3 regions of the Fictibacillus sp. EA-CB0309 genome follow, and region 3 is predicted to be linked to each of the others. Evidence: riboswitches for the same ligand, from Rfam matches in the RefSeq annotation. Region 3 holds a riboswitch; each other region holds the start of a gene.
The links. A riboswitch is a leader RNA that binds a small molecule or an ion and turns the genes downstream of it on or off. The one in region 3 is predicted to bind S-adenosylmethionine.
Positions count from the first base shown of each region.

Region 1: linked by a shared signal. The riboswitch ahead of ACEWFH_RS18665 (PLP-dependent aspartate aminotransferase family protein) and the one ahead of ACEWFH_RS11385 (bifunctional homocysteine S-methyltransferase/methylenetetrahydrofolate reductase) in region 3 are both predicted to bind S-adenosylmethionine.
Region 2: linked by a shared signal. The riboswitch ahead of ACEWFH_RS03620 (sulfite oxidase-like oxidoreductase) and the one ahead of ACEWFH_RS11385 (bifunctional homocysteine S-methyltransferase/methylenetetrahydrofolate reductase) in region 3 are both predicted to bind S-adenosylmethionine.

Region 1 covers NZ_CP169271.1:3,331,166-3,341,848, forward strand. Annotated here, with positions in the region: gene ACEWFH_RS18660 (aliphatic sulfonate ABC transporter substrate-binding protein) at 1-632, opposite strand, end outside; partial or broken gene ACEWFH_RS18665 (PLP-dependent aspartate aminotransferase family protein) at 677-2,466, opposite strand; SAM riboswitch class I at 2,659-2,774, opposite strand; gene ACEWFH_RS18670 (hypothetical protein) at 3,006-4,067, opposite strand; gene ACEWFH_RS18675 (nitroreductase family protein) at 4,334-4,981, opposite strand; gene ACEWFH_RS18680 (hypothetical protein) at 5,073-5,294, opposite strand; gene ACEWFH_RS18685 (hypothetical protein) at 5,371-5,901, opposite strand; gene ACEWFH_RS18690 (phosphatase PAP2 family protein) at 5,992-6,549, opposite strand; gene ACEWFH_RS18695 (YflT domain-containing protein) at 6,707-7,138, opposite strand; gene corA (magnesium/cobalt transporter CorA) at 7,203-8,156, opposite strand; gene ACEWFH_RS18705 (hypothetical protein) at 8,553-9,086, shown strand; gene ACEWFH_RS18710 (VanW family protein) at 9,118-9,945, opposite strand; gene ACEWFH_RS18715 (permease) at 10,162-10,683, shown strand, end outside.
Region 2 covers NZ_CP169271.1:624,654-635,336, forward strand. Annotated here, with positions in the region: gene ACEWFH_RS03595 (ATP-binding protein) at 1-608, shown strand, start outside; gene ACEWFH_RS03600 (hypothetical protein) at 674-2,041, shown strand; gene ACEWFH_RS03605 (vWA domain-containing protein) at 2,056-2,604, shown strand; gene ACEWFH_RS03610 (hypothetical protein) at 2,657-2,848, opposite strand; gene ACEWFH_RS03615 (hypothetical protein) at 3,026-3,316, shown strand; gene ACEWFH_RS03620 (sulfite oxidase-like oxidoreductase) at 3,351-4,019, opposite strand; SAM riboswitch class I at 4,098-4,203, opposite strand; gene ACEWFH_RS03625 (hypothetical protein) at 4,243-4,452, opposite strand; gene ACEWFH_RS03630 (S8 family peptidase) at 4,582-5,760, opposite strand; gene ACEWFH_RS03635 (carboxymuconolactone decarboxylase family protein) at 6,271-6,519, shown strand; gene ACEWFH_RS03640 (VOC family protein) at 6,576-6,947, opposite strand; gene ACEWFH_RS03645 (DUF1648 domain-containing protein) at 7,067-7,564, shown strand; gene ACEWFH_RS03650 (YpzI family protein) at 7,872-8,012, opposite strand; gene ACEWFH_RS03655 (hypothetical protein) at 8,177-8,788, shown strand; gene ACEWFH_RS03660 (DUF2187 domain-containing protein) at 8,849-9,028, opposite strand; gene ACEWFH_RS03665 (DUF2922 domain-containing protein) at 9,383-9,598, opposite strand; gene ACEWFH_RS03670 (DUF1659 domain-containing protein) at 9,641-9,859, opposite strand; gene ACEWFH_RS03675 (hypothetical protein) at 10,040-10,189, shown strand; gene ACEWFH_RS03680 (sigma-70 family RNA polymerase sigma factor) at 10,511-10,683, shown strand, end outside.
Region 3 covers NZ_CP169271.1:2,019,692-2,030,374, reverse strand. Annotated here, with positions in the region: partial or broken gene metH (methionine synthase) at 62-3,512, opposite strand; gene ACEWFH_RS11385 (bifunctional homocysteine S-methyltransferase/methylenetetrahydrofolate reductase) at 3,505-5,355, opposite strand; SAM riboswitch class I at 5,421-5,535, opposite strand; gene ACEWFH_RS11380 (NAD(P)-dependent oxidoreductase) at 5,537-5,989, opposite strand; gene ACEWFH_RS11375 (precorrin-2 dehydrogenase/sirohydrochlorin ferrochelatase family protein) at 6,007-6,174, opposite strand; gene ACEWFH_RS11370 (sirohydrochlorin chelatase) at 6,190-6,828, opposite strand; gene ACEWFH_RS11365 (hypothetical protein) at 6,819-6,941, opposite strand; gene cobA (uroporphyrinogen-III C-methyltransferase) at 6,942-7,727, opposite strand; partial or broken gene ACEWFH_RS11355 (DUF3906 family protein) at 7,740-7,960, opposite strand; partial or broken gene ACEWFH_RS11350 (nitrite/sulfite reductase) at 7,975-9,601, opposite strand; gene cysC (adenylyl-sulfate kinase) at 9,627-10,226, opposite strand; gene sat (sulfate adenylyltransferase) at 10,192-10,683, opposite strand, start outside.

The DNA of each region.
Region 1 (10,683 bases), 1.3 Mb from region 3:
TCCGGATTGCGGTAGATGTACTGTGCACCAGATTCTACTTCTGTTCTAGCCATATGCGGATCTAATCCAGCCCAAGCATCCACTTGCCCTTTTAGTAAGGCGTTGGCACCGTCTGCGTGCTGCAGATTTACGATTTGTACGTCTTTTGCAGAAAGGCCAGCATCTGCAAGTGCCCGCAGTAAGAAGATGTGTGGGTCTGTTCCGAACGTAGCCGCTACCTTTTTCCCTTTAAGGTCTTTCACATCTTTAATTGGTGAACCATCCTTAGCAACAAGAGCCGTCCATTCAGGCTGTGAATAGATGTAAACCGATTCGATCGGAGCTCCTTTGTCTTTTGCGATAAGTGCAGCAGCACCAGCAGTGGACCCGAAATCAACACTATCGGAATTCAGGAACTCAAGCGCTTTGTTGCTTCCCTGGCTCTGTACCCATTCCACTTCGATGCCTTCTTTTTTAAACGTCTCTTTTGCCCAGCCAAACTTCTTCAGTGCTAAGCTTGTTGGCGAATAGAATGCGTAATCCAATCTGATCTTCTCGGGTTTTTCCCCTTCTTTTGCTGAGCTTGAACATCCAGCTAACACCAATGCGCCAGCAATACCTAGACCGAGCGCTACCTTTTTCCAAATCTTCATAGTATGTTTCCCTCCACTTTTTTATCTCTTTAATTTTTATCTCTTTATAATTCACAAGCGTATGTTGCGATCGTTCCTCTAAGACGCTGTGCTTCTTTATACGTACAGCGGTTATGAACCACATCAATTCCAGCTTCTTTCGCAATCCTTGCCGCTTCTGGTGAAATGACGCCTTCTTGAAGCCAGAACACTTTCGGCTGAGTAATAGCCGCTTCTTTCGCCAGTTCAACCGCTGCTTCAGGACTTCTAAACACTTGAACAACGTCGATTGGAAACGGAATGGACTTCAGATCTGGATATGCTTTTTCATCAAGCACTTCCGTTTCTCTTGGGTTAACAGGAACGACCTTATATCCGAGGCGCTGCATTTTTCTTGCAAGTCTGTGACTTGGCCTTGCTGGATTTGAACTTAGCCCTACGATAGCAAGTGTCTTAGGGCGCTGAATTTCTTGACCGTTTTCTACCGCTTTATAAAGTGATGATTGCAATGCCCAGCGAATGACCCCTTCATCATTAATCGTGATCTCTGTTTTGTCAGAACCGATGCCCGTTGCGACTTGAATGGCGCGATCAAGATCATTCGTTAGATCTTTCACCGATTCAAGTCCGATCGATAAGCGAATGAGTTCTTCTGTTACGCCTGTTGCAAGCAACTCTTCACCGCTTAGCTGCTGGTGTGTTGTTGAAGCCGGATGGATAATTAATGATTTTGCATCTCCCACGTTTGCAACATGTGACCAAAGTGAGATGTTGTTGATTACTTTGCGTCCGGCATCGCGTCCGCCTTTGATTCCAAAGTTTACGATCGACCCGAAGCCGTTGCTTAAGTACTTTTTTGCCAGTTCATGACTTCGGTGAGATGTTAACCCCGGATAGGACACCCAATCGACTGCTGGATGTTTTTCAAGATAGTCAGCAACTTCCTGCGCATTTTTTGTATGTTTTTCTACTCTTAAGTGCAAAGTCTCTAAACCTTGTAAAAGAAGGAACGCATTATGCGGGCTTAAGCAAGCTCCAAAATCTCGTAATAGCTGTACGCGCAGTTTCGTTGCAAATGCCAATGTTCCAAAATCATTTGCATATCGGAGTCCGTTATAGCTTCTGTCAGGCTCCGTGAATCCCGGATACTTTTCTGAGTTCCAATTAAAACGTCCTCCGTCAACCACCACTCCACCGATTGCCGTTCCGTGTCCGCCGATCCATTTTGTAGCTGAATGGATGACGATATCCGCTCCCCAGCTTAAGGGCTTTGTTACATATGGTGTTGCGAAAGTGTTATCAATTAGAAGCGGCACTCCGTTTTCATGTGCGATGTCCGCTACTGCTTCAATATCTAGTACATTCAGGCTCGGGTTTCCGATTGTTTCAGCGAAAAAAGCTTTCGTGTTTGGTGTAACCGCCTTTCTAAAATTCTCTGGATCCTCAGCGTCAACGAATTTTACGTTGATTCCGTATTTCGGAAGAGTAGTAGAAAATAAGTTGTATGTTCCGCCATACAGATTTGTAGCAGCAACGATCTCATCACCAGCATGTGCGATATTCAGAATGGCAAGTGCGATAGCTGACATGCCTGATGAAGTAGCTACCGCTGCTACACCGTCTTCTAGGAGGGCTACTCTTTTTCAAACACATCTACTGTCGGGTTTCCAATTCGGCTGTAAATGTTGCCTGGCTCATCGAGTGCGAATAAACTTTGTGCGTGATCGGTATCTGAAAAAACATATGAAGTAGTTTGATAGACTGGCACCGCTCGCGATCCAGTCGTCGGATCAGGCGCTTGCCCTCCGTGTAAAAGCAATGTTTCAATATCGTATCCGTCAAAAGATTTAGTCATGTTAACCTCTCCTTGTTTTTGTAAAATTAAGTTGGTAAAACGTATAGGAAAACTAGGGATAAAGATTAGAACTCTTCCCTTGTTTCGTATGCAATTTTTAAAATGAAAATGGATTGCGGTGTGAAGTTTTATGTTGAAGAAAAATAAGGGGAAAAAGAAAAACCCCTTCCTAAGAAGAGGGTTTTGGTCCTCCTCTTATCTTTCAGATCAAAAACGATCTGTAGGAATTGGCACCTTTCCAAACCAAATGTGGTTTGTTGGTTGCCGGGCTTCATCGGGCCTAGTCCCTCCGCCTCTCTGGATAAGAGATAATTAAATTATGTTTAACACATTACCGTGCTGATGTTTGTTTTGTTCTTGAATAGGATTATAGAGTATTACGTTTTAAAAAGTCAACCGTTTTTTGAAAAATCATAAAAGTAATACAAAAGACTTAGCGGCTTAGTGTTCAACTGTCAGCTTTGAATTAAGATTATGCCCATGCTATGCAGCTTATGCCAATTTCGTTCCACTTTTTTCATCTGTCCATTTAAATCCATCTATTTTTTCACTAGTACTGGTATTCGGTTGGCGATCGCATCTTTTTCTCCGTACCTAATTTTCTGTTCAGCCGTTAATTCACCAGACTGCAGCAGATCCCAGTGCGATGCAGCTAAACTTGTTAGCTGAATAAACTCTTCTTGTTTCACACGCTGTTTTACGATGAGATCTCCATTAGAATATCCTTCTAAAAACCCATCTGCCATCCTATGCAATCTGTCTTCAAAACGATCAAACTCATGTTTGGCATAGCGCGGTGTATTAAAAAACGTCGGGAACAGTGTTCGGTAGTTATTTAGAAAGTTGCCTGCTAATGAATCCCCGCTATATAGAATCGGCACTGGATCGATCAGACTTACTCTGCCGTCTATGTGAAGCAATATATTTTCAGGTGATGTATCTTGGTTTGTAAATGTAATGGTTTGCTCATCAATCTCTCTGTTCTTTAAGCAATCTTGAAGATAAACTAGAGCTGTTGGACGTATGGAACCATCATAAGAATCTATAAATCTATTAAAATCATTCACATATTCATCGTTCTCTTCTTTCATAAACTCAGAAACATCTGACTGCAGTTTCCCCTCAATCGTTTTGCCGTTCCATGATAGATAACCAAACCCTTTTAAACCATGTTGAACAGCATTCAAATTTCTGAAGAACTCACCTAATTCCGCGCCTACTTGAAACGCTTCTACAACCGTAAAGTTATCTAGTTTGATTGCCTTTCCTCCATATGACTCAACTGTAAACGTTTTGTCTTTTTCTACATGGTAATTGAAGAATTCTGGACAGATTCCTGGTTTAACTGAGTTAGCCAGTTTGTAGTAAGCTTTTGTTCCAGCATACTCTGCGTAAGAAGCCGCTTCATCAAACTCAATTTTTCTGCCATATGCTTCCGCTTTAGGAAATCGAACGACTACTGGGTCACCTGTACGCAACTGAATGAGATAAGCATAATGCCAAGCCCCTTCGCCTAAGTATTGGAATTGCGTTGGATCTTTAAGCTCTCCCAGTCCGCTTTTTTGCAGAGCATAGTCAATTAAGTCAAATGTCTCTTTCATAAGATGTTCCTCTTTCTATTCTGAAAAATACGTTTTATGAAACACATATTCGGTATCTGTCGAAAAGAATCCTTTTTTCTATTGAAAATTTGTAGGTCTGAAGTCACAGGGAGATGAATGAGGGGCAAGGTACAGAGGTTTGAATTTGAGGGGTTAAGGCGCTCGTATTTTTCATATGGCGCTCGTCCAGCGTGCTTTGACAGCCGCTGGACGAGCTATATTTCCATAAAATCCTTCTTATAGGACCATTGAAAGTCGTTTCTTGATTAATCTACGTATGTTACGATCTCTTCTACTGCTTTTCGTGCCAATTTTTTGGGCTGATCTTGTGGGTGACCTAGTGAAATGACCATATTAATCTGCTTCTCAGATGAAATATCCAAATACTCGCGAATCGCATCTTGAGCTAATAACACAGGACCTGTCATCGGACAAGAACCAAGACCGCGCGCATGTGCGGCTAGCATTAAGTTTTGGATCGCTAGACAGCTGCTCTTAATCCCTTCTTCTTCCCAAACTGATTCTTCCGCAAGCTCGATCGGGTCAAAGATTTTTTCACGGAATTTCGATTCGTAAGGAGTAGCTAAACAGATGATTAACACAGGAGCTCCTGAGAATGCAGTGGCATATGGACCGAACGAACGAGTCAGCAATTTCGCTTCCTTCGTCTTGCCGTTCCCTTCCGCTCTGGCTGCCAGCTTATGAATAGCATCCCACGTCATCTCTTCAATTTTTTTCACTTTATCTTTGTTGCGAATTACGATAAATTCCCATGTTTGTGAGTTTGTATCACTCGGCGCATAGCGAGCGCAATCCATGATCTCATAAATATCTTCTTGAGCTACTGATTCATCCGTAAACTTGCGAACACTTCTTCTTCCATGCACGATTTCTTTAAAATCCTCGTATTTCATGATTGTCTCCTCTGACTCAATGAATGGTATTAACTCCTTGTATTATACAAAAGATTGGAACTCTCTTCAAAACACATAAAAAAACAGCGCTCTATTTTACACTGTTTTCTGTATCCATCTCTTTTTTCGTTTTTATTCTTAAACCAATCAGTGTAAGAGAGATTCCCAATATAATACTGACAATAGTAATTGGAAAGATATTTAGACTCTCTCTTTGGGCATTTAATTTCCCGACGTACGCTTCGAGCAAATATGTACTGATCAGAACAATTATTCCAGCTGTAATCAAACCTGCTTTTACATATGGTTTCATTGTAAAACCACCTTTTCCCTTTTACATTTAGCTTATTCTAGGAAAAAGACAGAATACCTTTTATCTACAAAACTAATCAAGAGACCTCATTTACTTTGGCAAGATTCATTTGCTCCTCTACAAACGAACGAAGTTTATCCTCTTCTTTTTTCTTGATCACGAACTCCACGTATTTGTCACCCGTATGAAAGCGAACCAACCCCCAGCTAGGGTAGCCAGGGTTATCGGCTTGAAGCCCTGTTATCCACTCTACAGAATCAATCTGTTTCCAGTTGTGAAATTTTGTCGCGGATACAACACCTTTTTTACCGATCGCACCTCGCAACATTTGTGTGAAATATAGAAGAATAAGTATAACGATTAAGCAAATCATTAAAATATTTACAGGCATCGAGAGCTTCAGAAAACTAAAGCCTTGCGTTACAAGAATGATAATGATGATTTCATTTGTCCAAAAATTCTTGTGCCTATATTCTCCGCTAAATGACAGCCCATAAACAGGAACAGCTCTTTTTTTATCTTTAAAATTTTTAAAGAGGTAATAACATGCAATGCTGATTACCAATAAAATTAATATAGCAAATAAAACATCTAATACAGTTCCCATCTAAAACACCCCGCATTTCATATACCAGTATAAACGACAAGAATTGGAAAAAGTTTCATAAAAACATAAAAAAAAGACGCTTAAAAATGCTTAGCGTCTAACAAATAATCGGTATGCTTTTATAAAGGCAAGATTGAAAAACACACCTCCTGCTAATCCTGCAATAACATCCAGCATATAATGAATACCCAGTTTCACCCTGCTTACTCCTATCATTATGATAAACACAATATAGCCCGCCACTAACTTAATGTTCTTAGATAAACCGGATAAACTGAGCAGCAAGCTATAAAATGCAGCTGCATTCATGGCATGAGCACTCGGATAACCATATGTACTTGCTTCGACTTTTCTTTCCCATTCAGGAGGCCTTCTTTTAAACAACTGTTTAAGCAAGGTGTTAAACAGTCTGATTCCGATTATATTAAAAAGGATGAACTTGCTCTTATCACGATCACCCGTATTTTTATAGCTAAAAAACAAGATTGTTCCCAATGGAATCGTAAAAAAACCTGATCCAAGCCTAGTGAAAAACAGCATGAAGGGATTTGGAAAAAATTTCGAATCATAAATGGACCGGCTGCACCTTTCATCAAGCGGACGGTATGGATCTTGATTTCTCACAATCGTTAAAACGATAAAAATCATCCCTGTAATCAATAAAACAAGAGTGGATGAAGAAGAAGTTTTCGTTTTTTCATGTCATTCCATCACCTTCGTTATATGTACTGACATTATTTTTTCTAGGGAACCTGTTTCTATACGAAAAAGACACCTCACAAAAGGTGCCTTTTTCTAAATCAAATTATTTTCGCTCTACCATTACGAGAATCTTTCCGTCCTGCAAATCTTGCATGTAGCGTTCTGCATCATCTTTTGTCACGTCCATGTTTAGAAGGATTTCTTTCATATCCTTTTCACCGTCATCAAACATTGATGCAAAAGGTCCAGCCGCAAGAAGTGGTCCAACACCAGGAACCCCAATGCCTGGAACGGCAATGCCGCCTCCAATCCCGGTTAAAAAGCCAGCAATCGTTCCATAAGTGGCGTTATCCACGTCATCATCCATAACTCTTTCTTCTTTAACATGCGTTTCGTCAGCAACACTATCTACCATTTCATCGTCTTTGGCAACAATTGAAATTTCGGATGGATGATAGCCTTTTTCAACAAGTGCTTTGATCGCACCAACTGCTTCTTCTTCTCTTGTGTATGTACCGATAATATCTTTTTTCATTTGGTTTCCCTCCAAACGCTTCTTTACAAGTAGGTTCCCCTGTTGATCACATTTTAAACAGCCGTTAATCCTGTTCGAACCATCCTTTTTTCTTAAACCAAATTGACATAACGATACCTAATAAAACCATAAAGCCAAGTACGTAAAAGTATCCATTTTCAGTTTGAAGTTCGGGCATGTTCACAAAGTTCATTCCGTATAAACCCGCAATAAACGTTAATGGCATGAAGATGGTCGTAATCACTGTTAAAGTTTTCATGATATTGTTCATACGGTACGAGTTTAACGAAATATAATTATCCCGAATATCTGATGTCATCTCTCGAGCTGATGTCATCATGTCTGTTAGTCTTAATAGATGATCGTAAATATCATGAAAGTAAGATCTTTCATCCGCATCCAAACCCACTCGTTTTGACTCAAGCATTCGGTATAAAAGCTCACGCATAGGTACAACAGTTTTCCGTAGCGTCAGCAAATCTCCTCTAATGTCAAAGATCTGATTGATCAGTTTTGGCGCTTCATCATCTTCATTGCTCTCAATGGAAATTACGCGCTCTTCTAACTCATGCATGATTGGAAAATACATATCGACTAGTTTATCCATCAGCTTATGTACGAGTTCATTTTTCCCTAGTTCTGGTGGAACAGTCTCTAATCCTTTTAAATAATTCCACACAAAATCAATCTCTGGAACGCTCGTTTTATGAAAGGTTACAACACTGTTTTTGGTTGTAAAGATATCAACTTCTGTCGCTTCAAGTGTCTTTTGATCCAAAGCATGAACAACATAAAACAAGTGGTCTTCATAAAATTCTATCTTAGGCCGCTGCAAGGCATTTACACAGTCCTCTACTGCAAGTGGATGAAAGTCAAAAAACGAGCGAAGAAGGTTTGTTTCACCTTTAGTAGGACTGTCAAAATCCACCCAGAACCAATCCGGCTGAATCTCATTCAATTGCCTAAATGGCGGATTAATGATTACTTTTTGATCAATGATAGCTATCGTTCGAATCATGAGCAGACCTTCTCTCTCTTTCTCTTTTTATTATCATTTCCATAATCTCTTTAACTTTTTTCAGGTATTTGAAACATTTTACTTGTTGATTTACAGCATTTATCTACAATAAGCGAAGAGCTTTACTTTTTCAATATGAAACAGTACGAGTACTATTTAAATTTAAACTTCACGATTCCCTTTTTCTGTTAAAATAACATTATAGAATGAATCTGGGGAGATAACGATGAAAAAGATAATGATTATAGCATGTAGCTGTATCGCGTTTCTCGTTTCGGGTGTGTCTGTTTACAGTTATATGAACGAAAAAATCGTTACGCGGCGGTAACTGTTGTTCCCGAACAGCGTGATGACCTACCGCTTTATAAAGGATTAGAATTTCAAGAACATAACTATTTGATAAAAGGTAATCACTGGTATGACGTTTACGAATTTTATAAAAAGCAAATGCCTCTTCATGGCTGGAAACTTGTTCATAAACAAGGAATCATAGAAGATTGGGGCGGGTTTATGATGAGTTGGGAAAAGGATGGTAAAGAACTGCATATTGGTGGGGGATGGAATCCTTATGAAAATTCAACAGAAGTTAGGTTTGATCTGAGACCTATCGTTCGAAGCACAAATTGGATTGATTCCGTACCTGGCAGCATTTGTGTTTATGCTAATAAAGAAGCGGATCGTTGCAGCAAAATATCCGATAGAAACAAGATTGAGCAGTTTGTGAAATGGGTTAACGATGAAGCTATTGACAAAGAAGATGCTCCCCTTCAAAAGGATTATGCGATTGTCGAAGTAAACGGAGAAAAAATTGAAATTCATTATGACCCTGAACTCCCCTCTTTTACATTAAAATCTGCTGATGGCCGTAAACAACTCAAACCAGAGCTCTTATTGGAACTTTTGGGAGTAACCGATTTGAAAACAAAATAAAACCTTGGCCACCGTTTTGGCCAAGGTTTTTTCATGCTTCTTTTTGACTGGATTCTAAGAGTGGTTCATACATCATGATCGCATGGTTTTCTGTTACATATTCATCATCTATCTGCTGCTTTTGCCGATTGAACACTTTGCGATGAATTAGATTGTGCCTGAGATAACCACCCCAATAAGCAGGCGTGATCCAATGTTCTTTTTCGTACACTTTGTAGGTTTGGAGTGGTTCTAGCTCCGTGCGCCACTCCCCCACTAGATGAGTATCCGTTAGGTAAAGGTGAAGCTGGTAGTTCTTATCGGTCGTGTTTTTAATCTGCAGATCCAAATAATTATAAGCACACGTTGCTCCGCTGCCGAACGGCTGCGTTCGCTTTGAATCTGGAAAAACATCATAGCTATGCCGATGACGCTCCGTTACGGTTAGCGGTGTGTGCAGCGTCATCCAGTAAATCAAGTTGGACAACTGACAAAGCCCACCACCCGTTCCTTTCTTAAACGTTCCGTAGAACAAAACCATCCCATCCACATAACCCTTTGATCGGGTTGTCGTTCCGATTCGCTTCCAATAGGAAAACGTCTCTCCAGGCTTGACCACGATTCCGTTTAATTCTTCAATGGCAATCTGAAGATTTTTCACTTTATTGTGCTGATACCACATGTCCACGTCTTTCAATTTCCGAAGAAGGATGGTCTGATGCGAAAAACTGACGAAAGGCAGTTTTTCACTGCTTGTGGTTTTTGCATATGTCTTTTCATCGGTGAACCATTCTATGTATCTTTTTAACGTGTAATACTTTTTGCCTAGTGAGATTCGAAATGCCGAACGCCGCTTCGGACGCAGGTCAAAATGGTTCATGCTGTATCCCTTTTGCTCAATTTCAGCGTGGGAAATAAATTGTATGGGGTCAGACCCCATTTCCCACAATCTTCTAATTCTTCATTTACCATTTATTTTCCTTCGTTGTATACGTTATAGTGAGGTTAATGTGATGTGGAATTTTACTTAACAAAATTTATATTTTATGCTGATAATTAGTTTATTAATCGTTGATTCGTTTGGAGGAATTCTTGGATGCTTGACAAATCTTTTTTACAGATGAATACCGTATTTATTAGCATCCTCATTGAAGCACTTCCGTTCGTTCTGATCGGTGTGCTCATTGCTGGTGTTATTCAGATGTTTGTTACAGAAGAAATGGTGGCACGGATCATGCCTAAAAACAAAGTGGCCGCGATCTTGTTTGGTGCTTTCTTAGGAGCGATCTTCCCCGCTTGTGAATGCGGTATCGTTCCGATCACGAGAAGGTTAATCGCTAAGGGAGTTCCTGCTTTTGCTGCCATCCCTTTTATGCTGACAGGACCGATCATCAATCCTGTTGTGTTATTTTCTACTTTTGTCGCATTCGGCAATCAGTGGGATGTCATGATTTATCGAGGCGGTCTTGCCATGATCGTAGCGATACTTGTAGGTATCTTATTAGCTGTTCAGTTTAAAAATGCAAAAGTGCTGAAAAATGAGATTGGTGTAATTACAAATTCACCAGGCAGCATGGAAACAGCTGCAACTGTTTCAGCACCTAAAATCTCTTTTTAC
Region 2 (10,683 bases), 1.4 Mb from region 3:
ATGCAGAAGCTCTTCTTGGTCATAAAACATTAAGCTACAACGAGGGAAAGCAAGAGATCGAGTTCATTCCAGGTCCTGTAACGAAGGCGGCAACGAACGGACATTTCTTGTACATCGATGAAATCAACATCGCAAAACCTGAAACATTGCCAATTCTAAACGGAATGCTCGACTACCGACGTACGATCGCAAACCCGTTTACTGGTGAAGTGGTAAAAGCTCAACCTGGATTCAATGTCATTGCCGCGATCAACGAAGGATACATCGGAACGGTGCCTTTGAATGAAGCGTTGAAAAATCGTTTTGTGGTGATCGAGGTGCCTTACATTCAAGGCGATACGTTAAAAGAAATGTTGAAAAATCAGTCTCAGCAAAAAGACGAAGATGTTCTTTCGAAGTTTGTCCAGCTTTCGTCTGACCTCATCGGTCAGGCGAAAGCCGGCCATCTGTCCGAGGACGCCGCATCCATCCGCGCACTGCTGGATGCGGCCGACCTCTCCGTCTACTTGCCGGCGAAGCGCGCCATCCAGCGCGCAATCGCCGACAAACTCGAAGATGCCCGCGAACGCGCCCTCGTTTCCAACGTGGCCGCGACGCTGTTTGCGTAAGCTGGGAAATGGGGTCTGTCCCCACACAATTTATTTCCCACGACGATTTTGGAGGTTTTCCCTAGATGAAATTCCTAGTATTTGCGGATACAAAGATCGATTCTTTTGTTCACATGCAACTGATCGACCTTTCACGCTCACTCTCAAAAGTGGATAAAATGGACGTTTCGTTCTCGTACCACTCGTACTTGGAACGAAACAGCGGCGTCACTCACGTCAGCCAGTTCTGGAACCCATACCCGCGGGATATTCAGCTCGAAGGCTGGAAATCTGACGTGTATTTGCGCAGCTATGGAACGCAGTTTCATACGGACGACAACATCATTTGGAATGCGCTAACCCAACTAAAAACACATCCGCACCGGGAATTTCTCAAACAGGTCCTTCTTTTCGCGGAAGACTTCCGATTGGAACAGATCTGTACAAACGACCGGCCAGGGATGATGCATGCCTTCAAGCTGCGCAAAGAAACGTTTCAGGTGCACTATAACCGCGAGTACCGAAAACATATTCAGCAAAAGCGTGAACTTGACGCGCTTTTTTGCCATATCATTCTTTTGGCTAATAAACGTTTTGTCGCGGTACCGACAGAAACACAAACCTTATACCAACAGCTGCGACCTTTGCTCACAAACCTAACAATAGCTCAATCAACACAAGACATTGCGGAGATCATCTTCCAAATGGCTGAAATCACAAAATCTCACACTGAACTAAAAGACATGAAAACAGCTTACCGAAGTTTCGCCGATCAGCCGAAGCTCACAGAAAGTACCGAAGAAAACCAACAGCAATTCGACGACTTAACACGAAACAACGAAACCAAAACAAAAAAATCGATCACCAAAGATGATGATTCAGAAAAAGATGAAGACGAGAAAGAAAAGGAATCACATTCTTCCTGGCATGATGAAACTTCTGACCCGCAAGATTCATTTTTACAAATGGATTTGGATCAAGGGACGAACACGGATTTGTTAGGAGAAGGTGCGAGAGAAGCGGAAAGTGGAGATGCGGTGTTCGGATCAGTCCAAACGAGCGCGCAAAGAACGGACAACAACGACTTCAACACCCAAAACGAACATGAAGCAGAAACAGACAACAACCAATCTGGTTCAGATTCTGCCAATCACTTCCCATACGGCGAAGTTAACAAAAACGTAACCGAGCATTTCGTTCCAGCAAAACCGGCGTCACCAGACGAAGTCGCTCAATACGAAACCTACAACCAAGAAATCGCGCCATTCGTCTCACAGCTCAAGCAAAACTTCCTAAAAACAATGGAGCACAAGCGAACAGCACCGAGAGATGATCTGCACTTCGGGAGACTAGGGAAGAAGCTTACAAGACTTGCGACCGATAAGAACCCAAGACTTTTCCGAAAAAGCAAGAGTCTCAGCATGAACTCGACACAACGTTCACGCTGCTCGTAGACTGTTCAGCGTCCATGTTTAACAAGATGGAAGAGACGCAAAAAGGGATTGTTCTTTTTCACGAAACATTAAAAGCACTCAGAATCCCTCATTCCGTTGTCGGTTTTTGGGAAGATGCAGCTGATGCTACATCCAACGACCAACCCAACTACTTTCATGAAGTGATTTCTTACAGAAATTCGCTTCATCAGTCAGGATCATCGATCATACAGCTCGAGCCGCAAGAAGACAATCGTGATGGCTACGCGATCCGCCGTATGGGTGAGGAGCTCGCAAAACGGCCAGAGCAGCAAAAGGTCCTGCTCGTTTTCTCAGACGGTGAGCCAGCCGCCTTCGATTACGAATCGCACGGTGTACTTGATACGCACGAAGCGGTTACTCGAACGCGCAAACTCGGAATCGAAACGATCGGCATGTTCATCGCGAACGGAGAAATAACGGAGGAAGAAGAGAAGCTAATGCAGAACATTTACGGACCGCAAAACGTAGTCGTGCCAAGCGCGGCTGAACTTGTTGACTACCTCATGCCCGTATTGCGCAAACTGCTTTTCAAATCTTTATAAAAACGCCAAAACGCCCAGGACAACAGATCCCAGGCGTTTTTTTATGTATGTATTAATACTCCAGCAGCTTCAGCCAAGCGAAAATCACGCCAACAAACCCCGTGTAGCTAAAGATCCTGACAGACCATTCTGGTAAGGCTGTTCGAAGCAGGCTTGAGAATATGCCGACCACTATAAAAGCAGCAAGCAAAATATAAATTGAAATGATATCAAACGGAATACGCAAAGACAGCCAGTGTTCCATCGCCAAACCCCCTAGTATGGATAATATCGGTCAAAATGCCTATACATTAAGAAAGAAAATCCTTGAAAACAAAAATTCGTACCCAAAATCCAGCATTCTAAGGAGTTAACATCGGGCACCGGAACTAGGGCAAACGCATATTGTATTGTAGATATCAGGGTGTAAGGAGTGAAGAGTTTGAACCAGCGTGTAGTAGACGTTATTTTAGCAGAAGCAGAAGAACAATACTTAGCGAACAATAAAGACGGTGCAACGTTTGCAGCCGAACTCGCCTTGCTCGCATCAACGCTCGTAACTGCCGGGGACTTCCTGGCAACATTCAGCGCTGCCATCGCACTCAAACAAATCTACATCGATCAAGCACAAGCTCAAAAAGACCAGCAAGAACAAGAAGCGCAGATGAAAGACATCCAAGATCAGCTGACTGCACTCAAAAACGAAATCAAAATGCTTAGGGGAAAAAGGTAAAAGCACTTTTCCCCTTAACTATTTTCCCGAAGGATCAATCATACTCTTTCTTCTTCCACTCATCCTCAGGCATCTCAAACTCATCGCTCGAGAAACGCTCCTCCTTAAACGGATCACCGTACATATGAAAGCCATTCTGCTCCCAAAAACCAGGCTGATCTTCCGCTAAAAACTCAAACTTTCGGATCCACTTTGCGCTTTTCCAAAAATAAAGATGAGGAACCACAAGGCGAAGCGGGAATCCGTGCTTGTCTGTTAGCGGTTTGCCGTCAAATGAGTGTGCGAGCAGCACGTCATCATGCAGCAGATCTTCAAGCGGTACATTCGTTGTATAATCATAATCCGCGTGGACCATTACGTACTTCGCTTTTGGATCCACATCAATGTGCTTCAGAAAATCTGTAAACTTGACGCCTTCAAACGCATTGTCGAATCTCGACCATCTTGTTACACAATGAATGTCGCGTACGACCGTGGTTTGTGGCATCTTCATGATGTCTTCAAAAGTAAATTCGACATGTTTCCCAACGAGTCCTTCTACAGAGAACGACCATTTTTTCATGTCATAAACAGGCACGTCACCTTCGTGTAAAATTGGAAACCGCTCCGTAACCACTTGTCCAGGCGGCAGCCTGCCTTCAAGCTTTTCATCAACTTCTGGAACGCGCATCTTCTTAATGCGATCCGCTTTATTAAGACTCATAAATCTCAGCATCCTCTCTAACAAACTAAAAAACGCCCTCTTTTAAATAAAAAGAGGACGAATGATTCCGTACACATCCTCTTATCTTTCAGTTTAAAAACTGTTAGATGTAGCACCGTGCCTAAAGAATAGGTGGTTGCCGGGCTTCATAGGGCTAATTCCCTCCGCCTGCTCGAAATAAGAGACCGAATAAATCGGCTAAAACGTATTAAAGTTACACTTATTATGACATAGGAGCATAAAAAATCAATGACATTTCCTTGGATATTCCAAGATACAACACAACGATTCCGAAAATGGCGGTGCTGATCAAGAAGAAGTAAACGATTTTTTCTTCCGCTTCCTTTTCGCTCTGTCTTTTTTCCGCTTCAGTCGATTCGCCCTTACCAGAACCTTGCGACGTTCTTTTCTTTTGTTTACCAAAACCAAACATAGGATTACCCTCCGCTCTTCACACGTTTCCTGTTAACAGTTTTTCATGTAAAAGCGAATTTTAAACAAAAAACCCCTAGAAGTCTTATTAAAAAAGACTCCTAGAGGCTATGAAACCACTTCTCACATATTATTGCTGAACGGCTTTTGCTGCATTCACTCGGCCGTTTTGGAACAGCGTGCCCGTGCCTGTTACAGGATCAGCTGTATCTTCAAGTGCTGCACGAATTTGTGAAGCGTTCTTACCTTGAGCAGCCAGAAGTCCAGCTACACCTGCAACAACGGGTGATGCCATGGACGTTCCTGAGAAACTCGCATACTGGTTGTTTGGTGTTGTCGAATAGATATCCACGCCAGGTGCCGCAATATCAACCCACGTACCAAAGTTAGAGAAAGAAGCTTTTTGATCGTTTTGATCCGTAGCGGCAACCGCGATCGCGTTCGAATAGTAAGCAGGATAGCTAGGAAGTAAGACCCCAGAGTTACCAGCAGCAGCGATTACGAGCGATCCTTTGCTAGATGCATAGTTCACCGCATCTTCAAGAGTTTGCGTACCAACAGATCCACCGAGACTTAAGTTGATAACTTGCGCGCCTTGATCAGCCGCATAACGGATACCTTGTGCTACATCATCCAGTGAACCACTGCCTTCTGCGTCTAACACGCGAACAGCTAGAATTGAAGCTTTAGGAGCCAGCCCTGCGATACCAACACCGTTATTCGTGTTCGCAGCTGCGATACCTGCAACGTGAGTACCATGTTCGTTCTCATCGATCGGATCGTTGTCATCATCAACGAAGTCAGCACCCTTTATTACTTTTCCAGCTAGATCCGGGTGATTGTAGTCAACGCCGGTATCGATTACAGCGATTTTTACAGATGACGAACTTTGCGTTGTGTCCCAAGCTTGCTCGGCACCAACTTTTTGAGGAGCGTATTGTTGCTTATATGCAGGGTCGTTCGGAACATAACTCGCATGGAACGTAGCGTTCGGCTCAGCGTATTCCACGGATTCTAAACTCTCATATTTCTTTACTGCATCTGCCACATTGCCATCGACTTTTACAACGGTAAAGTCTTTCGTCACATCCACAACTTTACCACCAAACTTTGAAACACTATTTTCAACAGAGCTTGCAGCTGAAACAGAATCCTTGAAGTGTACGATAATTTCCTGTGATGCAGCTTCCTGTTTAGCTGAAGGTGTAAAAGAAGCTTCCTTCACTCCTGACTCAGCAGCTGAAGCTGGAAGAGCCAAAGAGACGACTAGTGGTACAGATGCGGCAAATGCCACGAAACGCTTTAACATAAAAATCACTCCTCAGATGTATTTACCAAGCAGACTTGGCTTTGGTTGGTAAGGAATTCAACAGCATTTTACAAAACCCTTTATTGTTATCCGAAAATAATGATAACTTACTACAATGCTGTCGAAGGTGAGACTTTTTATCTATGGTTAAAGCGTAACATGTGAAACTATTTTATTATCTTAAGATAGAGTTACGATAGTAAACATTACATAACAAAACTGTAAAGGAAACATAAAGACGTGAGCTGAAACAGAATGATGTAAACTTTTGGAGAAGCCATGTAAGCTAAAAATGAATAATGAAATTTGAGGAGGAGGATAAAAAATGGCACGTTTACCCGAAGTGAATGTTGAGGGAACACCGTTTAAAAAAGCACTTGCCAATGCGCCAGAATTCTTGATGCTTTTCAGCAAATGGACAAGGCACTGAACAACATCCTAGAGCCAGAACTCATGGAAATGCTCCGCTTGCGAGCGGCCTCAAACAACGGCTGCGATTACTGACAAAGCATGGACTACGGGACTCTGGACGAGTCCGCTCGACAAACAGCGATGAAACAAGGAAACGCTGAACTGTCAGACCGCCAGCGGCTAGCTTTAGAACTCGCCGACCACATCATGGCGTATCACGGCCAGCTGCCAGATGAACTTTACAACCGGTTAACACAACATTTTACCCGCGAAGAAATCATTGCGCTCTTTTTCCAGATCGGAAGTAAAAACGGAGCAAACTGGTTTATTATCGCGATGGGAATTTAAAATAAATAAGTAATTAGAAAACGTCCAGATCAGCTTCATCTGGACGTTTTTATGTATTATCTATGTTGATCCACAAGAATAGGGTTGCCATCAGGATCCTCTATTGTAAAACTAGCCGGTCCTGCGCTCGTTTCGTCAGCTTCCGTCAGCAATTTTATTCCTTCTTCCTTAAGGTGTTTTTGAAGGTCTCGGATATCCGTAAAGTGATCGAGGTTTTTGGCATCTTGATCCCAACCCGGATTAAAAGTGAGAATGTTCTTTTCAAACATGCCTTGAAACAGACCAATAATGGTACTTTGATTCTTCATGATCAGCCAGTTTTGAGTAATGTCCCCGCCTAATGCTTCAAATCCTAAGTTTTCATAAAATGCTTTTGACTTGTGAATATCTTTTACACTTAAACTTACAGAGAATGCGCCTAGTTTCATAAGTCCTCCTCAGGAAAAATAAGATACCTCAACTATAATTGTGAATTTCCGCAAACACAATATGGACGAAACTTTAACTGGAAAAAAACGTATTAGTGAAGTAGAGGAGGTTGTAAACGATGTATGAAAGTCGACCAAAATTTAAAATTCCTAAGACATTACTTGAAAACTTTTTAGACATAGCTACGATTTCTCTCTTTATTGCGGCTGTAGGAAGCTTAATGATGCAATGGTCTTCCATTCCAGACACCGTGCCGACTCATTATAACGCAGCGGGTGAACCAGACGGCTGGGGAAGTAAAAACAATCTTTGGATTCTGTTCGTCATTGGATTAATGACATGGATTTTACTTACCATCGTAGAAAAATTTCCGCACATCTACAATTATTTCAATCTCACCGAGGAAAACGCAGAGCGACAGTACAAAAACGCACGCCTTATGCTAAATATCATTAAAAATGAAATGCTATTGTTCTTCGTTTATATGAGCTGGGTGAGTGCAGGAGTGGCAAAAGGGGTTCAAGAGGGACTAGGCGTGTGGATTTTACCGATCTTTATCATCGGAATCACCGCAACAATTGCTCTTTTCATTGTTAGATCCATAAAATTGAAGTGAAGTAAGGGGGATGAACTCAATTTTATTGAGGGAATGCCTCTTTTTTATTATGTAGAGGAAATGGTGTCTTTATGAAATGGACATATTGTAGTAATGTCCATTTCAAGCGGTAGCGCAAAATTTTATACGAGGTAATTAAGAATATATCAGTATATAAGCTCCATAATTACGAGGTAAATCTTGATAATTCCGTGTATAAATTTTTTATCCGATTTTCGACAAAAACCACACGACAGCGACACAAAAATGACCCACAAAGGTCAAATTCCACCTTCATGAGCCACTCACATTGCTATCCATTTAATTTTTACTGATCCTGATGATTACGAGCACGTGCTTCATCAGGACTTTCCATCTTAGCAGCGCCTGAATACTTCAAGTCTTGGTCACGGTCAGATTCAACGCGTCCAGACTCTCTCAATTTCTTCTCTTGTCTGTCTTTTCCCATTCTAATAACCTCCAATCTAAACTCATTTTTCTTAGTATGGTAACTACATCCGACTTTTATGTAAAATGACTGCTTTATACCTGAACTGCCCACCCGAACGTTTATCTTTTATAGAAAAGGGAATCCCCTTACTACGAAAAAAATTATTTGAGGGAGGACTCAAAATGGCACAAAGTGTAAACACTAGAAACGGATACGAAAGCGGCTTATACCAAGAAAATACGTATGGAACGGTACAAACGGAACAAATCGCAAACCCGCAAAACAGCAAGCTTTTAAAAGGAATTATAATCGGCGGGATCATTGGCGGAGCATTAGCCTTAATCGATTACAATACGCGCACAAAAGTGAGAAACACAGCAGTAGGATTGAAGGACAGCTCCAGTAAGGTACTAACAGAGGTAAGAGAAAACCCGACAGAAGTGAAGGATCAGATGATCACCCAGTTCAAAACAGCAACGAACACGCTGAAAGATGCGATTAATGATGCGCAAGTGCTGTATCAGCGCCTCAATAAAGACGTGTTCGGAAACATCAACACGTTAAAAGAAATCTCAAGCGATGTTCTCTCCACTGCAAAAGAAACAAAAGGGGAGCTCGGGAGCATCAGCACAAAACTAAAAGAAGCGGGAACCGAACTAACGGAGAATCCGATCGGAAAGGATAATCTGCAAGATTATTCTTCTGCATCGAATCAAACAGGTTATACCACTGAAAACGATCAAAATGTGGTTTCAGTAGGTGTCACTTCTCAAAATAACCGAAAAAATTTATAAGGAAAGAAAAAACAGCGCTCTGCCGTTAAAGCAGAGGGCTGTTTTCATGTATATATGGATTTAGCTGTTTACCACTTGTCGAATATCATTGAGTCGAACAACTTGCTTTGCATCTTCAAAATGCTCGGTATAATTTTCTGTTACGGAAAAGTCCACAACAGCGGTGTTGGTCAACAATGAAGTAATTTCTCCTTTTAAGCCGTCGAACGTTTCAATAATGTCACCGATTTTAAATTCCATGCCTTTTCCTCCAACTGTTTTTATGTTTGTACTATTTTACCATAATTGTGACTATATTTCCTTTTATTTATAAAAAATTCTATTTGTTAAGCATTATATCGAAAACACAAAATCATTACCATTAAAGCGCTTTAATTAAACGCTTCCAAAATCATGTAATATAGCCAATAATTCAACCGATATATAAGTTATCCAGAGGTTATCCACATTAAGCGCTTTAAAAATTCCTCGTCAAATGTAACTATCCACTTATTTATCCACATTATCAACATTATCCACAGGTAAAGCAAAACCGCCTCCTAAACCAATGGGTCTGAAGACGGTTTTTTACGGTCGCTATTTACTCGTTAAAACTTAAAGGTTGATCTCGCTCACTTCACGGTCAACGATACGCGCACCTTTTTTGCTCGTATAGTTACCGCCAGATGAAGTGAAAATGTTTTGGGCGATTACCGTGTCCATCGCTGCGTTTACAGCTGCAGGATCAACCGGTTCGATCGGTGCATCCAGGCGGATGGTTACCGTTTTGTTTTCTTGGTTTAAAAACTGCAATTCAAGCACTTTGGCCATTGAAATCCCTCCTTTCCTCTATATTTTCCTCGCGACTACTTCTTAAGAGTGAATCGCGAAGGAATCATTACGCTTAATCATCACAAGTGGATAAACTTGAAGCCCTGTTAACGCGTTTGCTACTGCTAACAGTTGGTCAGGGGTTGCGGAAGTCTTCACGTTAGCGAAGTTTTTGTACTTCACCACCGGTTTAAAGTCTGCATCCAAACCTCCGTCAAGCTCTAAACGCATCGCGGAATCAATCAAAGCTGCTGTTGCCATGTGCCTCACCTCCTTTCACATCATAAATTCCAGAAAGAAGTGGAAAGGAGCCATGAGGATATAAATTATTTAAGAAGGTCTTTTGTTAAGGCTTTGTTTTAAAGAAGTCTCTTTTAAAAAGAGCGTTGCTTTTAAGAATTGAGTTCTTTCACTTCATTGTTAAGTTGATTGAAGTGTAAGATGCGAGACTCCTCGAAAATGAAATTCGCATTTTCTTCGTGCGATGTGTCGCTGCCGAAGCCTTCCTTGTCCTGCGGGACAGGCGGGCAGGTGAGACACTTAAAAGTGAAACGCCCAAGTGTGGCTCACCGCCTGCCCCGCGGAAAGTGAAGCATCTGAAACGGAAATCAACTACTTACAACATCAGTGAATAACTACAGCACTTATTCACAATCCCCTCTGATTTACTCAAAAACACCACCTGATTTTTACGAAATTAAGCATTTCACACAAAAAATATATCGATTTTCGTAATTTGACACCCATTCTGTGGATAACTTTTCAAAAGTTTCCTGCAACTTTTGTCTTTTTGCATCTTTTTTGAGTCAACTTTTAAAGAGTGACACTTTGTTTTCCAAAACCACTCCAATCTATAGTGAGGGTACCGCGGAATTCCCAGAATGTGCGCACATTCCACAAGGATGTATTCCCATGAAAAACATGCCCTTTGAAGAAGTAGCTGCCATGTTTGACCCTCTTATCAAGTCACAGATCAAGCGGTATCACCTTACCGCACTTTTTGATCAATACTATCAAGCTGGTTTACTCGGACTCTGGAAAGCTTACAAAACGTATGACCCTGAAAAAGGGCAGTTCTCTTCGTA
Region 3 (10,683 bases):
ATCTACTTAGATAAACATTAATTCGATAATAAAAATAGCACCTTATTTCAGGTGCTATTGATCAACTCAATACATTAAAATACCTTGCTTCTGGATGGGCAAACACGATAGCAGATACAGAAGCTTCTGGCTCCATCATGCAGCCATCTGTTAACTGGATACCGATATCTTCAGGCTGAATTAGCTTAAATAGCTTTTGCTGATCTTCAAGTTCTGGGCAAGCTGGATACCCAAAGGAGAAACGCTGTCCTTGGTAACGTGCTGAAAAGCGTTCTCTCATTGTAAAGTCTACTGAATCTGGAAAGCCCCAGCGATCTCGCATCTGTTGGTGAACAAGTTCAGCAAAGCCTTCTGCTGTTTCTAAAGCTAATGCTTGGAGAGCGTGGCTTTCTAGAAAACGGCCTTCTTTTTTAGTTCTGCAGCTAGCTCCCGAATCCCGGTTCCAGCTGTTACAGAAAAGAAACCGACGTAATCCATTTCCCCGCTGTCTTTTGATTTTAAGTAGTCCGCTATACAAAGATATGGCTCTTTGTTTTGTCTAGGAAAATCAAATGTCTCGATAATCCTTTGTTGATCGATAGGGTCATAAATGAGTACACTGTCACCGTCACTTTGCGCTGGAAAGAATTGATACAGTGCTGAAGGCGTAATTAAATTCTTTTCCTTCGCTTCCGCCAACAGCCCGTCAACAACTGCTTTGATTTGAAGTGTTTTCTCATCTTTCTCTTGAAGCAGTCGAGAAATTTTCCCTTTAATCCCTAGATGATGCCCTAAAAGCATTTGTAAATTGATGTAAGGCTGTATATGGGATATTGAGTAATTTCTTAAAATGTGCCTTTTTGTATCTTTTGGAACGAAAACTGGAGCGGTCTGAGAAACTTTCGACCGGACCCTTACGGCTGTTGCAACTGACGAAGAGCCTTCATGACTCCCTGCATCAAGCACTACCCTTTTTTTCCTTTCCTTAAGTTCAACAGCCAGTATGTCATAATCTTCAGGCGTTTGAATTTGGTTAGCGAGTGAAAGTCCTTCCATCGCATCTTTCGCGTAAAGAACCATTCCTTCGTATTCCTTAGAAATCTTCGTATCGGTGAACTTTCTGGATAATGCCGCACCACCGACTAATATAGGGGTGGAGATGTTCGCTTCACGCATGTCATTTGCGGTTAAGACCATCTGCTGAGCTGATTTTACAAGCAATCCGGAGAGACCTATAATGTTAGGTTGTTCTTTTCTAATCGCTTCAATCAATTCTTGCGACGTTACTTTAATGCCTAAATCGACTACTTTAAATCCATTGTTGCTTAATATGATGTCTACCAGGTTTTTACCGATATCATGCACGTCACCTTTAACGGTTGCGAGTAGAACTTTTCCCTTTGATGCAGACTCATCATTCGTTTCCATGAATGGCTCCAAAAAGGCAACAGAGGCTTTCATTACCTCTGCACTTTGAAGGACTTCTGCAACGATTAACTGATTATCGTTAAAAAGTCTGCCCACTTCTTTCATGCCATCCATTAATGGTCCATTAATGATAGTTAGAGGTGTAGCGTATTGTTTTAAAGCAATCTCTAAATCAGGAATCAACCCTCTTTTGTACCTTCTAAAATGTAATATTGAAGCCGCTCTTCTAATGTCATATCAGGCAGCTTTGATTTGGTTTCTTTCTTCTTTCCTCTATAGAAGTCTGTAAAAATAGATAAAGCTTTCTCTGTTGTACGAAATAATAGGTTTTCTGCCATTTCAATCTCTTCCGGTGCAATGGAGGCAAAACGTTCTAGCTTTTCTGTATTTACGATGGCATAATCGAGTCCCGCTTGTGTGCAATGATATAGGTATACAGCATTTAATACTTCACGACCGACTGGTGGCAAACCAAAAGATACGTTACTGACACCAAGGATAGTTAAGCACTTTGGAAAATGTTTCTTAATTAATCGTATCCCTTCAACCGTTGCATTTGCGGATCCGATATACTGTTCATCACCAGTTCCAACAGGGAATACGAGTGGATCGAATATGATGTCTGAAGGTGAAACGTTATATTTATCCACTAAAAGGTCATACGATCTCTTAGCAATTTCCAATTTTCGCTCTGCAGATACACCCATACCTGTTTCATCGATTGTTCCGACAACAACTGCCGCTCCATATTTATGAAGAAGCGGGATCACCTTTTCAAACCGTTCTTCACCGTCTTCTAAATTAATAGAATTGATGATGGCTTTACCTTGTGAATATTTTAATGCGAGTTCTAACACATCCTCATCTGTAGAGTCGATGACAAATGGGATTTTCACTTTCTTAACCGCTTCTTTCATGAACTTCTCCATGTCGCTTAATTCATCACGGTCAGGGTCAGCTAAACAAACGTCGAGTACATGCGCACCGCCTTTCACTTGGGCTCTGGCAATTTCAGCCGCTTCTTCAAACTTCCCCTCAGCAATCAACCGTTTGAATTTTCGTGAACCGATAACATTCGTTCTTTCTCCTACCATGATCGGTCTTAACGTTGGATCATCATATATAAAAGGTTCAATTCCAGAGACCATATGAATTTCGTTTACTTGCAGGTGACGTGGTGGATAGTTCTTCATAACTGTTGATAGTGCTTCAATATGAGCAGGTGTCGTTCCACAGCAGCCACCAACGATATTTAGCCACCCTTTTCCTGCAAAACCGGAAAGCTTAGCGGCTAGTGATTCTGGTGTTTCATGATAATTTCCTTCTTCATCAGGAAGTCCTGCGTTCGGATAACAGCTCACTGCTGATGTGGATAGATTCGATAGGGAACGCATGTGATCTTGCATGAATTCAGGACCTGTCGCACAGTTTAATCCTACTGCGATCGGGTTCATATGCTTCAACGAAATATAAAAGGCCTCAATCGACTGACCCGCAAGTGTGGTTCCCATCGGTTCAATCGTTCCAGAAACCATAAGTGGGATTCTTTTTCCCGTTTGTTCAATAGCTTGCTCAATCCCTAAAAAACCAGCTTTTACATTGAGCATATCTTGACTTGTCTCTAAAAGGAGAAGATCTGCACCTCCGTCAATCAATCCTCTTGCTTGTTCAGCATAAGCATCTCTTAACGCATCAAATGTCGTTCCGCCCGTAACACTGAGCGTTTTTGTGGTCGGTCCGAGTGAGCCCGCAACAAAACGAGGCCACTGTTCTGTTGAAACAGCATCAACGGCTTTTCTTGCAATTTCCGCTCCAAGCTTATTGATCTCATAAGCTCTATGACCTAGTTCGTATTCATCCAGTACAAGATTCGTACCGCCGAATGTATTCGTTTCAATGATATCAGCGCCTGCCTCAAGATATTTATAATGAATGGATTCAATAACATGGGGTGCCGTTAAATTTAAAAACTCATTACAACCGTCATATGCCTCACCGCCAAAATCTTCTGGTGTGAGATTAGCTTCTTGAAGCATCGTTCCCATCGCACCATCCATGATTAAGATCTTTGATTCCAGCTGCTTTTCTATTGATGACTTAGGCATTCTGTGACCTCCTGGCTAATAGTGATGGATGGTTAGCTCGTGCATATTGTGCTAATTCCACGGTTAGTTCGTAACGCATAAATGGCGTGATCAGGTAGATGCCGTTGAAGAGTTCCATGGCTGTATCTAATAATGACTTTGCAATCATTAAGCCTTCTTTGCATGCTTGTGTTGGATCATCTTTATACTTGCCCATGCGATCACGCACAGAATCAGACAGTTTGATTCCTGGAACTTCATGGTGAAGAAACTCTGCGTTTCGGGAAGAAGTTAACGGCATAATCCCAATATAGATCGGTTTATCAATGTGCTTTGTAGCCTCATACGTTTCAATAAGTCTTTGTTCTGAAAAAACAGGCTGGCTGATAAAGTAATCTGCTCCATAAGCAATCTTTTTCTCTAACCGCTCAACTGCTTTATCAATGGACCGAATGTTTGGGTTAAAAGCTGCTCCTACCGTAAAGGATGTTTTTTCTCCAAGCTCTTTACCTGAAAGTGATAACCCTTCATTAAACTGTTTGATGAGCTTAATAAGTTCGAAAGAGGTGACATCATAAACAGATGAAGCACCTGGGAAGTCTCCGACGCTTGCGGGATCTCCAGTTACAGCTAGTATTTCATGGATTCCATGCGTGTGAAGTCCCATCAAGTGAGACTGAAGGCCGATTAAATTTCTATCGCGGCACGTAATATGAACGAGCGGGCGAAGGTTAAGTTGGGACTGCACAATTGACCCTAATGCAGAGTTACAAACACGTGGTGAAGCAAGTGAATTATCAGCGAGGGTAAGTGCGTCGATTCCCGCTTCTTTTAACGCCTTAGCTCCTTCCATAAAACGTGATGTATCTAACTTACGTGGTGGATCTAATTCAACAATAATAGATTGCTTTGTTTTTACTTCTTCACTCAATGGTACATATTTCGGTTTTGATGCTGACTGAATGACAATCTTTCGCTTTCTTTGCTTCACTTCTTTTTCTGTTACAGGCTCTACGTTTTGAAGTTCACTTGAGAAGGCACGAATATGAGCAGGCGTCGTACCACAACATCCGCCTAGTAAACGAACACCCTGCTGCCTAAACAAATGAGCACATTCTTTAAAATAATCAGCGTCCCCTTCATACTTAAAACGGCCATCTGTATAAGAAGGAAGCGATGCATTAGGAAACGCTGAAAGATAAGCCCGATTTGGTAATGGAACTTCCTCAAGCGTCATCAGCATGTGATACGGTCCAAGACGACAGTTCAATCCCACGACATCAGCACCTAAGTTCTCAAGCCGGGTCAAAGCATCTGAAATCGGAGTGCGGTCCTGCATAAAACCGACTTCCTGCAATGACACTTGAGCAATGATCGGAAGAGATGTTTCTTTTCTAGCAATCTCTAAAACCGTTTCTAGTTCTTGCAGGTCATAATACGTTTCTAATTGAATGCCGTCTACATTCTCCATCAACAAACAATACAGCTGCTCACGAAAACTGCGTTTGATCTCATCAAGGGAAATGCTATTTGGTTTAATGCCGCGTATTCCACCGATCGTACCTACAACATATTCACTTTGAGCGGCTTTTCTAGCAATTTGAACAGCGGCTTTATTGATCTCTTTTACGTGATCTTGAAGTCCGTAACGTTCAAGTTTCGAATAGTTCGCTGCATACGTATTCGTTTGAATGATATCAGCGCCTGCATTTAAATAAGCCCGGTGGATGTTATAGATCTGCTCTTCTTGAGAAAGATTTAACTCTTCATAACAAAAGTCAGATCCATACGAATACAGAAGTGTTCCCATCGCACCATCACCGATCAGTATCTTGTTTTGTTCTAAATCTGTGATTAAACTCATGATAGCCTCCTATATAAAAATAAAAAGCCTTCTATAAAAGAAGACTTTTTTAAAGCGTCGGGGTCTTCTTATCTTTACAAGTTCAACAGATGAACTCGCAGGAATTAGCACCTTTTCAGCTTATAGCTGCTGGTTGCTGAGGTTTCATAGGGCCGCTCCCTCTACCTCTCTTGATAAGGGTCTATTCATTTATGGGTTCATTTACTAACTTCCGATCTATCTTCTTTAATAATTCCTGTTTATACGAGCGTTGTTTTTCTACGTCATATAAAAAAGACCGATCTGTTAGCTTTGTTAATAAGTCTTTTCGATATTTTTCTGTATATTCCTTCTTAATGATGGATCTGCATTCAAATAAAAAATCTAAATAAGTTTCATAGTCTTCACTGTATTTTTGCTGAAGTTCTTTTTTTATAGATTTAGATAGACTGGGACTAGCTCCAGAGGTAGAAACTGAGAGAATGAGCTTACCTCTTTTTACAACACTAGGAACAATAAAATTGCCAAGGTGTGGTTGATCCGCTATATTCACAAGCTGATTTGAACTTGCCTGAGCTGCAATCCAAGTGTTAACTTCTTTAAAATTGGTCGCCGCAATGATTAGAAATACTTCTTCCAAATCTTCACGTTTCACTTCTCTTTCAATCCAAATCAGCTTTTTTCTGCATGCCATTCCTGAATCTCGTTAACAACAGTTGGACTGATTACAGTAATTTTTGCTTCTTCATTCAAAAAATCCTTAATTTTCCGATAAGCTACCAAACCACCGCCTGCTACAACGACCGTTTTACCAGACAAGTTTACATGTATGGGATACATAGCATTCCTCGCTTTTTAAGAAAATGCATATTTCTTTGTTTCAAGTGTTTCATTGATACGCGTGAGTAAAACATCTTTAAGAATAGAGTGGTAGCCTAGCGTCTCACAAAGAGTTACTTTTTGTTTAGATTGTTGCTGATAGCGGTTTATCGTAAGTTTCATCCCGTTTATTAATAGCCCTGAAAATAGAAGATAAGGCACAACAATAACTTGGTCATATAACTCGCGACTATTCCATAGAGCCTCTTCAAAGCTCGGTTCTGAACCAGTTAGAAAACAAGCTTGAATACTAGGAATCCCGTAATGGTTTTGAACGTTAGACGCGATAGTCTCTAGGTCCCGCTTTACATCTTGATCGGTGCTGCCTCTGCCCACAAGCAGAATATGGGGATTTTCTCTTAAACTAACTGCACTTTTGGTGATCTTCTCCCACAACAAATGCGAAATGGCTTCGTGTACACCGAAGGAACGCCCGTAAATCACTTCAACTCCTGGATATTTATTTTGCAAGTGGTGAAGTTCTTTTGGAATATCAACTTTTATATGGTTAGCACTTAATAAAAACACAGGAATAACAGAGATACTCGTTGCTCCTTTTTGTATACATGTTTCAAATCCTTGAGCGATAGAGGGTTCAGCAAGCTCTAAAAACAAATCTCTTTAATGGGCACATCAACTTGTGCCATACAGAGTTTCACAAATTCTTCCGCTTCTATAAGTCCTTTTTCCAGTCTTGTACCGTGACAGATAAATAGCAATGCCTTCATTTACAGAGCCTCGCTTATGGCAGCTAGCTCATTCGGTTCATCATTCAGCTGTTCAAACCATTTCAGTTCACTGCGAAGACGAACGACTTCACCGACAATGATCATGCTCGGATTCTCAATTTGTTCTCTAACCACGATTTCCTCAATCGTATCGAGTGTACCTGTAACGGTTCGTTGACTCTCTAATGATCCCCATTGAACAAGGGCAACTGGTGTTTCTTTGCTTTTTCCGTGTCTCGTCAACTGTTTACAAATATAACCTAGGTTGCCCACTCCCATATAAATCGCTAACGTATCAATACCGTTCGCTAGACTCTCCCATTTCAGTTCATCTTCTTCCCCTTTTTTACGATGACCGGTAACGACCGCAAAGCTTGAAGCGATATTTCGATGTGTAACAGGAATACCTGCATAAGCTGGTGCTGCAATCCCTGATGTTATTCCAGGAATCACCTCAAACGGAATACGACTTTTTGCAAGTGTTTCTGCTTCTTCTCCACCTCTTCCAAACACGAAGGGATCACCGCCTTTTAGACGAGTTACTACTTTTCCTTTTTGAGCGTGTTTAACTAAGAAACTGTTGATCGTTTCTTGCTTCATGAAATGGTAGTTTGGCAGTTTACCGCAATAAATTAAGTCGCAGTCCGGTTTTGCATAAGAGAGCAGTTCTTTATTCACTAAACGATCATATAAAATGACATCCGCTTCCTGAATACAACGCAGACCTTTTACGGTTATCAACCCTGGATCACCAGGGCCAGCTCCGACAAGATATACTTTTCCCATCATCATCACTCCTTAAGGATTTAATATCGTTTCACGTTCATATAGCACGAACCCGTTGCCTGTACGAATTCTTTTCTTTTCGTAAAGAGAGATCTCGTCAACATCAGGCTGTTTCAAAAATACTTCTCAAGTTCTATATCAACTAACTGAAAAGCCTGTTCATCAGTTGAAGCGGCTATGACAACGGGTATAACCGTTGATTTTGAAATTACTTCAAATCTATATAAATACATGGAGAGACCCCTTCTTATGAGACTTTTTCTTCTAATTCTTCTGCAATTCGGTCCAGTTCTTTCTGAAGCTGTTCAAGCCCAAGTCGGTTTATATAGTCAAAAAAGCTTTCTGATGGAAGCTTTGTATCCTTAAATGTAGTGAGGAAGCGGAAAAGTACTTCGTCTAGTGAATCCGCATGGAACTTTCCTTTAAGCTTTTCGTTAAACTTTCCACCATCATCAAGTGTGCCTCCTACATAAATCTCAAAAGCTTGAACCATCTTTTTTCTTTCGTTTTTAACAATACGCCTTGAAGACCAATATCTGCGATCTGACGCTGTCCGCATGAGTTAGGGCAGCCTACCATATGAATTCTAACGGGAACATCCAGGGTGATTTGCTGATCGAGGTTGTCTGCGATCCTGCGCATCCTTTCTTTCGTTTCAACGAGTGCCAAGTTGCAATACTCGATGCCGGTACAAGAAACAGAATGACCAATGAAAGATAAAGGCTGTGTAGTGATGCGTTTAAAAATGCCTTCTTGTAAAAGCAACTCGACGTTTTCGTGCTTAACGTTAGGAATAATTAAGTTTTGAGAATTTACCGTTCGAATTTCACCGTTTCCGTATTTCTTCGCAATTTCAGCAAGCTCTAAAACTTCATCAGCATGAAGTCGGCCAACAGGTACGTTAAAACCGATATAACTTAATCCCTCTTGCTTTTGAGGATGAACACCATAAAAGTATCCGCCGTTCCATGTTTTAAGAGCATCTTTTCCTTTAGAGTGAAGCGGTCCGGTATATTCTAGAAGCTTTTCTTTAAATTTTTCTGGTCCCCAATCCGCCATCAAGAATTTAAGGCGTGCTAGATGACGCTTTTCCCGATAACCGTAGTCACGGAAAATGGTAGTAATCGCGATTGAAACCTCTTTTACCTGATGCGGTTCAATAAACACATCAAGCGGCTGTGCTAAGAATGGTCTAGATGATAAACCACCGCCGATCTTTATATGAAATCCTGGAATCTCTTTATCTTCCATTTCTTTAAAAGCTGGCGTAAATGCCACACAGTTAATTTCAGCATGAGCACTATTGTTCACATTTGAACTAATGGACATTTTGTATTTTCTCGGCAAGTTAGAGAAATCTTCATTATGCTGAAAAAACTCATATACTTCTTTTACGATCTCAGTCGTATCGAATAGTTCATGTGGATCAATGCCAGCAATTGGATTCCCCATGATATTTCGCGTAATGTCACCGCATGCACCAGCGCTTGATAACCCAACCGCTTCTAACCGATTAAAGATATCCGGGATCTGATCAATCGTAAGCCAGTGAAATTGAATCGCTTGCCGAGTGGTTATATCGAACACGTCTCTTCCGTAATCTTTACAAATGTAAGCAAGAGCTTTTACTTGTTCATAGCTTAAAATGCCTGATGGAACATTAACCCTCATCATGAAATATCCGTCTTTTTTAGGACGCTGCAGATAAAGGCCAGCCCACTTGAAACTATCCCATTCTTCTTTCGGAATAGAAGAAAAGCCGTTTTCTGCGTAATGAGGAATATCTTCAAATATTTTTAAGCCATCTTTTACGAGCTTTTTTGTTCTGTTTTATTGATCTTCGGATTATCTGCCCACGCTTTTTCATATGCCATCGTTTTCGATCTCCTTTATCGTTAGTTAAATCAACTTCCTGTTTATCAAATAGTTTAAGATGATTTCCACACTCTCGGTAATGCTTTGTTCGTTTGTATGAATGGTAAGAGCAGGTGATACCGGTTCTTCGTAAGGTGAATCAATTCCAGTAAAATCAGGAATTTCACCATTTCGTGCTTTGCTGTACAATCCCTTTGGGTCTCTTTTCTCACATTCTTCAATTGGACATGCCACAAAGATTTCAATAAACTCTTCTTCTGAAACAATTGCCTTTGCCTTCTCGCGATCTTGTAAAAATGGAGAGATAAATGCTGTCAGCACAACCGTTCCATTATCAACAAACAGCTTAGAAACTTCTGAGATTCTGCGAATGTTTTCCGTTCTATCTTCATCTGAAAACGATAGGTCACGGTTTAATCCATTTCGGATGTTGTCTCCATCCAGTACATAGTTACGAATGTTTCGCTCGTACAGTTCTTTTGCGAGTGCATTCGCAATGGTTGACTTGCCTGAACCTGAGAGACCGGTAAACCAAAGTACAAAACTAGAATGGTTATTTTGCCTTTGCCTGTCTGCTTTCGTAATCGAGCTATCGTGCCAAATTATATTGTGAGGTTTGCTCATTTGAATCTCCTTTTCGGTGATTTTCTTCATGTTTTCTTAGCCCATTTATTAAGACTTCTACTACTTCTTTACGGCTAAATGTGCTAGGCGGCAAATCACCATTACGAAGCAGCTCTCGTACCTTTGTTCCAGATAGAATCACATGATCTTCACTTGTGTGAGGACACGTTTTTGAAGAGGCCATTGCTTCACATTTTTTACAGAAAAAGCTATGTTCAAAGAAAAGTGTCGTTATGCCGATCTCATCTGCTGTAAACTGTGAAAAGATTTCTTGTGCTTCATATGTCCCGTAATAATTTCCGACGCCTGCATGATCACGGCCTACAATAAAATGTGTACAGCCATAATTTTTTCTAACGAGAGCGTGAAAAATCGCTTCACGTGGACCTGCATAGCGCATTGCGGCTGGAAAAACAGCTAGGAAGACACGGTCACTTGGATAATAATTCTGTAAAAG